2 regions of the Anoxybacillus sp. MB8 genome follow, and region 1 is predicted to be linked to the other one. Evidence: riboswitches for the same ligand, from Rfam matches in the RefSeq annotation. Region 1 holds a riboswitch; the other holds the start of a gene.
The links. Region 1 has a riboswitch for cyclic di-GMP ahead of EKC99_RS10780 (coiled-coil domain-containing protein 22). Riboswitches for the same ligand answer to the same signal wherever they lie in the genome.

Region 1 (5,689 bases):
AGAAATCGCCGAAATTTTAAAAGAAGTTATTCAACGTTTTTCTCACATTACACCTTTTTTATATAATCTTGAAAGACCTGAATGGACGCCCAACCCTGCCTTTCATGGTATTGTTACAATGCCGATCAAATACTAACTTCCTATACTGAGGGCGACACACCCTCTATATTTAATTATAAGGATAAGGAGTTTGTCATATCATGTTAAAACACTGTAATTATTCTGATGTTGCTGTCATCCTAATACATGAAATCTATGGGATTAACGATCATATGAAACACGTAGCTCAAATGATTGCCACTAAAGGGTATGACGTATACTGCCCCAATTTATTAAATCGAGATCATTTTCATTATGATGATGAGGCAGATGCTTACCAATATTTCAAAAATGAAATTGGATTTGGAAAAGCGAAAAAACAAGTTTTAAATTTAGTAGATTCCTTAAAGTCTCGATACAAAACCATTGTGTTTTGGGGGTATAGCGTCGGTGCAACCGTAGCTTGGTTATGTTGCGAACATTATGGCGTAGGAGATGCGGCCATAGGTTACTATGGATCACGGATTAGAGACTATCTCAATTTATTCCCAAAACTACCCGTACTATTACTGTTTTCTGAGCACGAAAAGTCATTTAATGTTAACTGGCTCGTCGAGCAATTATCCTGTAAATCAGGGATAAAAGTCGAGTTGTTTAAAGGACAGCACGGGTTCGCTAATCCCTTCTCCAATAACTATCATCCGGATTCAGAAAGAAAGGCTTTTGAAATGTCCCTACAACTTATTGAAACCATTCAGAAAACGAAAAAAATGTATTGACATAAGGGGAAGTATTATGAAACAAACATGGTTATCCACAAACTTTTTTGTATTTTTCTTCACCTGGGGGATTTTCTTACCGCATTGGACCGTTTGGCTGATTACAAAAGGGTTAACTGCTCAACAATCAGGGGTCGTGAGATGGGAGAGAAGCTCACAGATGTGCGATCGGTTCTTGTCGAGGATCGAGCGTACTTCAAAATCGAACGCATTGATCGGTTTGTGGAACAGAAGTAACCATTTGTGATTCGGATGAAAGACAATGTCGAGATTCATCAGAAAAAGAGCCTAAAGCGACTTTGTTCCTCCTCTTCTTCCGTTGTGGCGGATTTTACTTGCCAGTTAGGAACAAAACCATGTCGTTCCCAAAAGCGCCATCGCGCCGTGATCTTTTAGGATGCGAACGGGCATGAAATCCGTGTCGTCACGAACGTTTTGGAAGCATCGGTAGAAAAGATTGCCGAAATGTATCAAGCGCGTTGGACGGTGGAAGTGTTTTTCCGTTGGATCAAGCAATACCTAAATGTTCCGACCTTATTTGGCACGAACGAGCACGCGGTATACAACCAGCTTTTTACGGCAACTTATGTGTTACTAAGATGGCTATATCACCGAACGGAAAAACGGACAACCTCTTCCCTTCCTTTTCTTTCGTTTGTCCGTCGTTTTTTCTCTGGACAACTTTCTCTCGAATGGAAATCCGAGATGGCAGCTGTCTTATTTGAGTATGCTCAAATTTACAGGAGAAGTATTCCTAATTTTGGATAATCAACAGCCGTGGCATGAAAAAGAAATATTTCAAGTGTCCCAAAAGAGCACGCTTTTGGGACACACTTATTTTTTAAAGTAATTCGTCAATTTCCTGCAACACTTCTCCAATTTTACGACCATGTATAAGCAAATCTGCCCAATCATCTAATGGCGTCGGTTCCATGTTCACAATCACTAATTTGGCCCCGCTTCGTTTCGCGATGACAGGAAGTTCGTTAGCTGGTGACACTTGTAAAGAAGAGCCGAGCACAATCCATAAGTCTGCTCGTTCGGCTGCTGTCCATGCTTGTTCAAACGCATCATACGGTAACGATTCCCCGAATAAAACAACGGAAGGGCGCAAAAAGCCGCCGCATGTGCACGTAAACTGTTCCTCTACATACTGTTTTGCGTCGTATGTTTGCCTGCAACGCGAGCAATGCACTGTTCGCAACGTTCCGTGTAATTCAATGACATTTGTACTGCCTGCTTGTTGGTGAAAGCCGTCGACATTTTGCGTGATGATTTGATGAATAAGCCCCCGCTTTTGCCAATCGGCCAAAATCATATGCCCGACATGTGGCTTACATTTAAGCAACGTACGAATACGATATTGATAAAATGCAATAAACTCGTCTCGGTTATGTTGCATCGCATACGTACTTGCTAATTGTTGTGGATTTTTCGTGCGCCAAAGCCCTGATTTTGCCGAACGAAAATCGGGAAGCCCGCTTTCTGTAGACATTCCTGCTCCAGTAAATACAATTGTATACGAAGACTCTTTCAACCATTTTTCTAACATTCCGTACCCCTCCTTTTTATCTACCAATAACTACTTCTTTCTTCGCCCTTTTCTTCCTTTATTTTCACATATGTTTATAAGGAAAATAAGGACTTTTGATTCATGCCCATGAAAATAGGCAAAGTATAATAAGAAGTAAAGGCACAGCTAAGGAAACTTAGCGTCGCAAAGCTATAGGGGCTAACGGGATACCTATGCCAGCCAGCTGCCATTACCAAAAAAATATACATATGAAATGGAGGAAAGGGTAATGTTTAAAAAAGGATTACCAATTTTACTAGCATCGATGCTCGTTGCTTCCCCAGCTTTTGCAGCGAAGCATGATGGAGCAAAATATGTACAGAAAAGTCAGCTTGTCGTGAAAAAGGAAGAAGCGAAGAAAAAACAAGAGTTAGCTAAGCAGAAAAAAGAAGAGGCAAAAAAGAAAAAAGAACAACAAATGTTAAAAAACAAATTGGCAGAACTAAATAAAAAGTTAAGCAAGATTGAAGTGCGTGTAAACGAGGTGACAATAGCGCTTGAAGCGTTTAGCACGCCGAAAGAACAACCAACTGAACAACCAACACAACCACAAAGTGAACAAACAACAGAGGAAACGACACAAGTAGTCAATGAACAAGATAGCGCTACTGTGACTACGACTGAACAATCACCTGTCGTGCAATCGGATAAAGACGACGAAGCGGAAAAACAAGAAGAGTTAGATCAATGGTTTGGGAAGCTTATTGCTGCTTCTAATCAATTAAAAGCAGTAAAAAATGAAATTCGTGCGTTAGAAAAGAAAGTATCTAAGAATGATGTCAACGTACAAGCGTTGAAAGAAAAAGTAAAGGCGTTAGAAGAAAACGTACAACAAAATAAAAAGAAGTTGCTTGAACTGTTATAAGGGTGCCTGTTGGCGCTCTTTTTTTGCATATTTTCGCGTGAAACACAAATGATAATAATCGTTCGAAAGGAGGGAAGCGAATGAACATCACACGTGCGCAACAAATTGCTCAGTCACCCGATATGAAAAATGTAACGTATAACGGAAAAGCCGTGTATATTGAACATGTCGATGTACAAACGGAAATGGCAACGATTCATTTTTTAAACAACCCAGAAAAACAACAGCGCGTTCCGATTTCACAGCTAGAGGAGCATTAAGTGATGGGGATGTGACAAAGCAACTTGTTTGTCACATCCTTTTTTGTTGGAGTAAATCAATCAGTAAGTGTACAAGTTTGTTGTTTTTCATTGTCGGCGAATAAAGATAAGAAAATGTTCGATAAAAAGGAGAATGTTTAACGTAAACAATCGATAAGTTTTTATGATTCAACTCCTGTTCAATGACATGACGTGAAAGGAGGGCTAAACCGTTTCCGTGCATTAACGTTTCTTTTATTCCTTGATTGCTGCTAATAATTATCAGTGATTTTACTTTTAGCCCATTTGAACGAATAAAATGGTTAAAATATTCACGTGTGCCAGACCCTAATTCGCGTGTAATCCATAGTTGGTTTTGTAAATCGTTTATCGATACTTCCTGTTTGTGAGCGAGAGGATGATCGTTAGACGCAACGATGACTAGCTCATCTTGCATAAATGGGTACACCACAAGCTCTTTTTCATTTGTTTGACCTTCAATTAAACCGATATGTGTTTGATACGTACGAACGAGCTCTACAATTTCTTTTGTATTGCCGATGATCACTTCCAATTGTAATTCTGGATAATCGTTTTGTAAGGCGCATAAAAAAGTAGGTAGCACGTATTCTCCGATCGTAAAACTAGCCCCAATTTTTAATGTTCCTTTCACACAGTCGTGATGTTCCAAAATATCTTGTTTCGTTTGTTCGTATAACGTGATCATTTTTTTTGCTCGATCATAAAGCAATTCTCCCGTTGGCGTCATTTGTAGCTCTTTTGGTGAACGAATAAATAGTTTTGTTTGAAACTCTTTTTCTAAATTTTTAATGTGCAAACTTACACTTGGTTGAGATAAATGAAGAATTTCTGCTGTTTTTGTGAAATTTTTCACTTCAGCTAATGTAATAAATGTTTTTAATTGTTCGTACATATCGTTCGCTCCTTAGTTATTAAAAAAATAAATAGTTCTGATAATTTATATTTATTTTACTAATTTTATTTTTTAAGGTAAAGTCAAATAAAACATACTTGATTTATAGGAATAGTAGAAAAATGAGAGGTGAAACATGTTGCCATTTCAAGTGACAAATAGTCCATTTAATGAAGAACAAGTCGAGCTCCTCAATCGGCTTTGGCCAACGTTAAATTCCGCACAAAAACTTTGGCTAAGTGGGTATTTAGCTGCAACCGAGTCGGTCGGAGCGCTTCAACAAGAAGCATCTGCAACGAAGGAAGTGACCGTTCTTTACGGGTCGCAAACAGGAAACGCGCAAAAACTAGCGGAAAAAGTAGGAGAAACGCTCAAACATCGCGGGTTTCATGTCACCGTTTCCTCGATGCTTGATTTTAAGCCAAACGAGTTGAAAAAAATAAATACGTTGCTCCTTGTTGTTAGCACATACGGAGAAGGGGAACCACCAGATAACGCCTTGTCATTTTACGAATTTCTTCATAGCAAGCGCGCGCCAAAACTCGATCATCTTCGTTTCTCTGTATTGGCGCTTGGCGATACGTCGTATGAACATTTTTGTAAAACGGGAAAAGATTTTGATAAACGGCTAGAAGAGCTAGGCGGAAAGCGGTTATACGAACGCGTCGATTGTGACGTCGATTATGAAGAAAAAGCAGCGAAATGGCTAGAGGGAGTGCTTGGTGAGTTAGATAAGCAAGGAGCCATTTCCGTAGCAACAACTTCATCTGCACAAGCGAAGCCAACGACTATTTATTCACGAAAACATCCGTTTCAAGCGGAAGTATTAGAAAATATCAATTTAAATGGACGCGGCTCAAACAAAGAAACACGCCATATCGAATTATCGCTAGAAGGTTCTGGGCTTGTGTTTGAACCAGGCGATGCGCTCGGCGTTTTTCCAAAAAACGATCCAGAGTTAGTTGATTGGATGATAGCAGAAATGAAATGGAGTTCAGAAACATTAGTTTCTGTAGAAGAAAATGACGAACCATTACGAGAAGCGTTGCTATCCCGTTTAGAAATTACCGTACTGACAGAGCCGTTGTTACAAAAATTAGCTGAATTTTCGAAAAATCGCGAGTTTCATGCGCTTCTTTCTGAGGAACAAGAAGCGAAGCGAAAAGACTATATGAAAGGGCGCGATGTATTGGATGTCCTTCGCGATTTCGGCCCGTGGGAGATGACACCACAGCAATTTGTCTCTTCATTACGAAAGTT
Region 2 (3,513 bases), on a different contig from region 1:
AAAGGAAAAAACATTTTGCTTATCGTACTTATTACAACGTTAGTGATGTCTTTCTTACTATTTTTTCTCGGTTATTACCGTATAGGTTTTGCAATCGGTGCAATTTTCATGATTTTGTCGCTTTCCGTTGGACAATGGTATTCATTAAAAAGCAAAGAGGAACTATATCGCTCCACATATAAAGATCGTCACCGATAACATACTCTCGCTTCCCCTTATAATCAAGAGACTTCTTTATACTTTAAACGTTGCGACAGCATTGCGTAATTGCTCCGCCATTTCAGCTAACGATGTAGCGGCAGATGTCACTTCTTCACTTGAAGCAAGCTGCTCTTCAGAAGAAGCAGAAATTTCGGCCGTCCGTTCAACAAACCGTTTCGCAATAGACGATACTTCATCCATTGAAGCATGCACTTGATGAACGCCTGCTGACATTTGCTCTGAAATCGCTGATAGTTCTTGAATTTGTGCATTCACTTGTTCAATGGAACGCAAAATTTGCCCAAAGAACGTTCCTGTTTGCTCCACTAATTTTGTTCCTTGTTTCACTTCTTCCGTTCCTTTGCCGACAATTTGCACAACATAACCGGTGTTTTGTTGAATCATCTCAATTAATTGCGCAATTTGATTTGCCGATTCGCGAGATTGCTCTGCGAGTTTACGCACTTCGTCCGCCACAACCGCAAATCCTTTTCCGTGTTCTCCGGCACGTGCCGCTTCAATCGCTGCGTTAAGTGCTAATAAATTCGTTTGTTCAGCAATGCCGACGATGACGTCAACAATTTTTCCAATTTGGGCCGACTTCTCATTTAACTCTTTAATAACTATATTTGTTTCGTTTGTTGATTCGTTAATCGTATTCATTTGCGTCACAACTTGTTGTAAATATTGCTGGCCAACAGTAGCTTGTTTTGTCGTTTCTGTTGCGGAATTCGCCACGACGGTTGCTGTTTGAGCCATTCGCTCAATTCCTGCCGCCATTTCACCGATCGCTTGCGAACTCTCCTCCGCATGTTTTCCTTGCATTTCTGCTCCTTGGGCTACTTCTTGAATCGCTGTCGTCACTTCTTCTGTCGCTGCGCTTGCCTGTTCAGCACTTGCCATCAACTCTTGGGCGGAAGCAGATACATGCTCAGTCGCTGTGCTTACTTGTTGAATAAGCTGTTTCAAATTGTGAACCATTTGGTTAAACGATTTTGCTAATTGACCAATTTCATCACGATTTGCTACATGAATATCATCAACTGACAAATCGCCGTGTGCAATTTTTTCGGCATGTTCAGAAATTTGTTGAACAGGTCTTGAAATTTTTTCGCTAATATATAAAGCTAAAGCCATACTAACAAGAAAAGAGATGCCGATTGTAATAAGCGTCATATACTTCATGTCTTTCGCTTGCTCAGACAACGTTTCACTCATTTGCTGCAAATGCTTCACTTGCGTCGCACGCGCTTGTTCTCCTGCCTCTGTCACTTCAACCGTAATCGCATTTCCTCGCTCTTTCATAATCCGTGAAATTTCATCCATTTGACCTTGCTTTTTAAACTCTATCGCTTGTTTCGCAATGTCGCGATACTCTTTTTCTGCTTTTACTAGACGATCAACCTCTTGTTTTGCCTCATTTTCTAGCTGTAATGATGCAATCATCTCTTGGTTATCTGTAAACTCGCTCGCTGCTTGCTCAAATGCGGTTAAGCTTTCCGGCTTTCCATTAATTAAATACCCCCGCACAGCAATTTGTTCACGTAACATCGCATTTTGCATATTTGTCACGAGCGTAATCCGTTCAAATCCTTTGTTCATCGCTTCTGAATATTGTTGATCAATTGTCTCTAGCCGATTATATGTAAGCATACTTACAACAATAAACAACAATAATACCGAAAGAAACGTCGCCACCAATTTTTTTCTTACTGTTACCTTCATGCTGTCTTCATCCTCCTATGTTGATAAAAATAAAAGCCGCCTAAAAAACAAATACATAGGCAGCTATCGTTCGACCGTAAAACCTTCTTAATCATTTCCTTATAAGAAGGGCAACTGGCTGGCATATCTATACAATAGACGTAGCCCCTATAGCTTTGCGCCCTACCCTTTCGAGTAGTTTGCCGATTATTCAATTTTTTACATTTCCATCTTAACACAACAACTAGGAAAAAGGAAGTGGTGAGTTGTAACTAAAAGGGTAACATTTTACTTCGTCAAGACAAAAAACAAAAATTTACCTTTTTATCCAAAAAACTTTTACATTTTTTCGAACAGTTTGTTTGTGATATTTTTAACAAATTTAATACATGTTACATTAAATATGCATAGACCAAAAAATCCCTTTTCACTTAGAAGGAGGATTATAATTATGAAAGCTGCAGTTGTGGAACAATTTAAAGAACCATTACAAATTAAAGAAGTAGAAAAACCAACAATTTCATATGGAGAAGTGCTAGTGCGCATTAAAGCGTGTGGAGTATGTCATACAGACTTGCATGCCGCACATGGCGACTGGCCTGTAAAGCCAAAACTACCGCTCATTCCTGGACATGAAGGCGTTGGTGTCATCGAAGAAGTTGGACCAGGGGTGACGCACTTAAAAGTCGGAGATCGCGTCGGTATCCCTTGGCTTTATTCCGCTTGCGGCCATTGTGATTATTGCTTAAGCGGACAAGAAACATTATGTGAGCATCAACAAAACGCTGGATATTCGGTTGACGGTGGTTACGCTGAATATTGTCGTGCTGCAGCTGATTATGTCGTGAAAATTCCTGATAACTTATCATTTGAAGAGGCTGCTCCAATTTTTTGCGCTGGCGTAACAACATATAAAGCTTTAAAAGTAACAGGTGCAAAACCTGGTGAGTGGGTAGCAATTTACGGTATTGGCGGCCTCGGACACGTCGCTGTTCAATATGCAAAGGCGATGGGGCTAAACGTCGTTGCTGTCGATTTAGGCGATGAAAAACTTGAGTTAGCTAAACAGTTGGGAGCTGATCTTGTCGTCAATCCAAAACATGAAGACGCCGCGCAATGGATGAAAGAAAAAGTTGGTGGCGTGCATGCAGCTGTCGTCACTGCTGTTTCAAAAGCCGCGTTCGAATCAGCCTACAAAGCCATTCGTCGCGGTGGTGCTTGTGTACTCGTCGGATTACCGCCGGAAGAAATACCTATTCCAATTTTCGATACGGTATTAAATGGAGTAAAAATTATTGGTTCTATCGTTGGTACGCGCAAAGACTTACAAGAAGCACTTCAATTTGCAGCAGAAGGAAAAGTAAAAACAATTGTCGAAGTTCAACCGCTTGAAAACATTAACGATGTATTCGATCGTATGTTAAAAGGACAAATTAACGGTCGCGTTGTGTTAAAAGTAGATTAAGGAAGGCGTCCTGAAGGCGCCTTCTTATTTAATTTCAACTAAAATGAGTAAAGCTATTTCTTCGTCGTATTGATCCGAAACGGAACGTAAAGTGGACAAAATCTCATAAATGCCGTAGCGATAAGAACAATTCCTAAAATGCC

Region 2: another riboswitch for cyclic di-GMP. It lies ahead of EKC99_RS13430 (methyl-accepting chemotaxis protein); the one in region 1 lies ahead of EKC99_RS10780 (coiled-coil domain-containing protein 22).

What each region holds. Positions count from the first base shown of each region.
Region 1 covers NZ_RXXX01000030.1:20,902-26,590, reverse strand. Annotated here, with positions in the region: gene EKC99_RS15995 (cytochrome P450) at 1-136, shown strand, start outside; gene EKC99_RS10795 (dienelactone hydrolase family protein) at 201-818, shown strand; partial or broken gene EKC99_RS10790 (transposase) at 960-1,586, shown strand; gene EKC99_RS10785 (NAD-dependent deacylase) at 1,660-2,370, opposite strand; cyclic di-GMP riboswitch class I at 2,501-2,583, shown strand; gene EKC99_RS10780 (coiled-coil domain-containing protein 22) at 2,621-3,256, shown strand; gene EKC99_RS10775 (small acid-soluble spore protein H) at 3,337-3,516, shown strand; gene EKC99_RS10770 (LysR family transcriptional regulator) at 3,548-4,429, opposite strand; gene EKC99_RS10765 (assimilatory sulfite reductase (NADPH) flavoprotein subunit) at 4,566-5,689, shown strand, end outside.
Region 2 covers NZ_RXXX01000049.1:6,716-10,228, reverse strand. Annotated here, with positions in the region: gene EKC99_RS13435 (hypothetical protein) at 1-198, shown strand, start outside; gene EKC99_RS13430 (methyl-accepting chemotaxis protein) at 235-1,926, opposite strand; cyclic di-GMP riboswitch class I at 2,033-2,120, opposite strand; gene adhP (alcohol dehydrogenase AdhP) at 2,357-3,370, shown strand; gene EKC99_RS13420 (YgaP family membrane protein) at 3,424-3,513, opposite strand, start outside.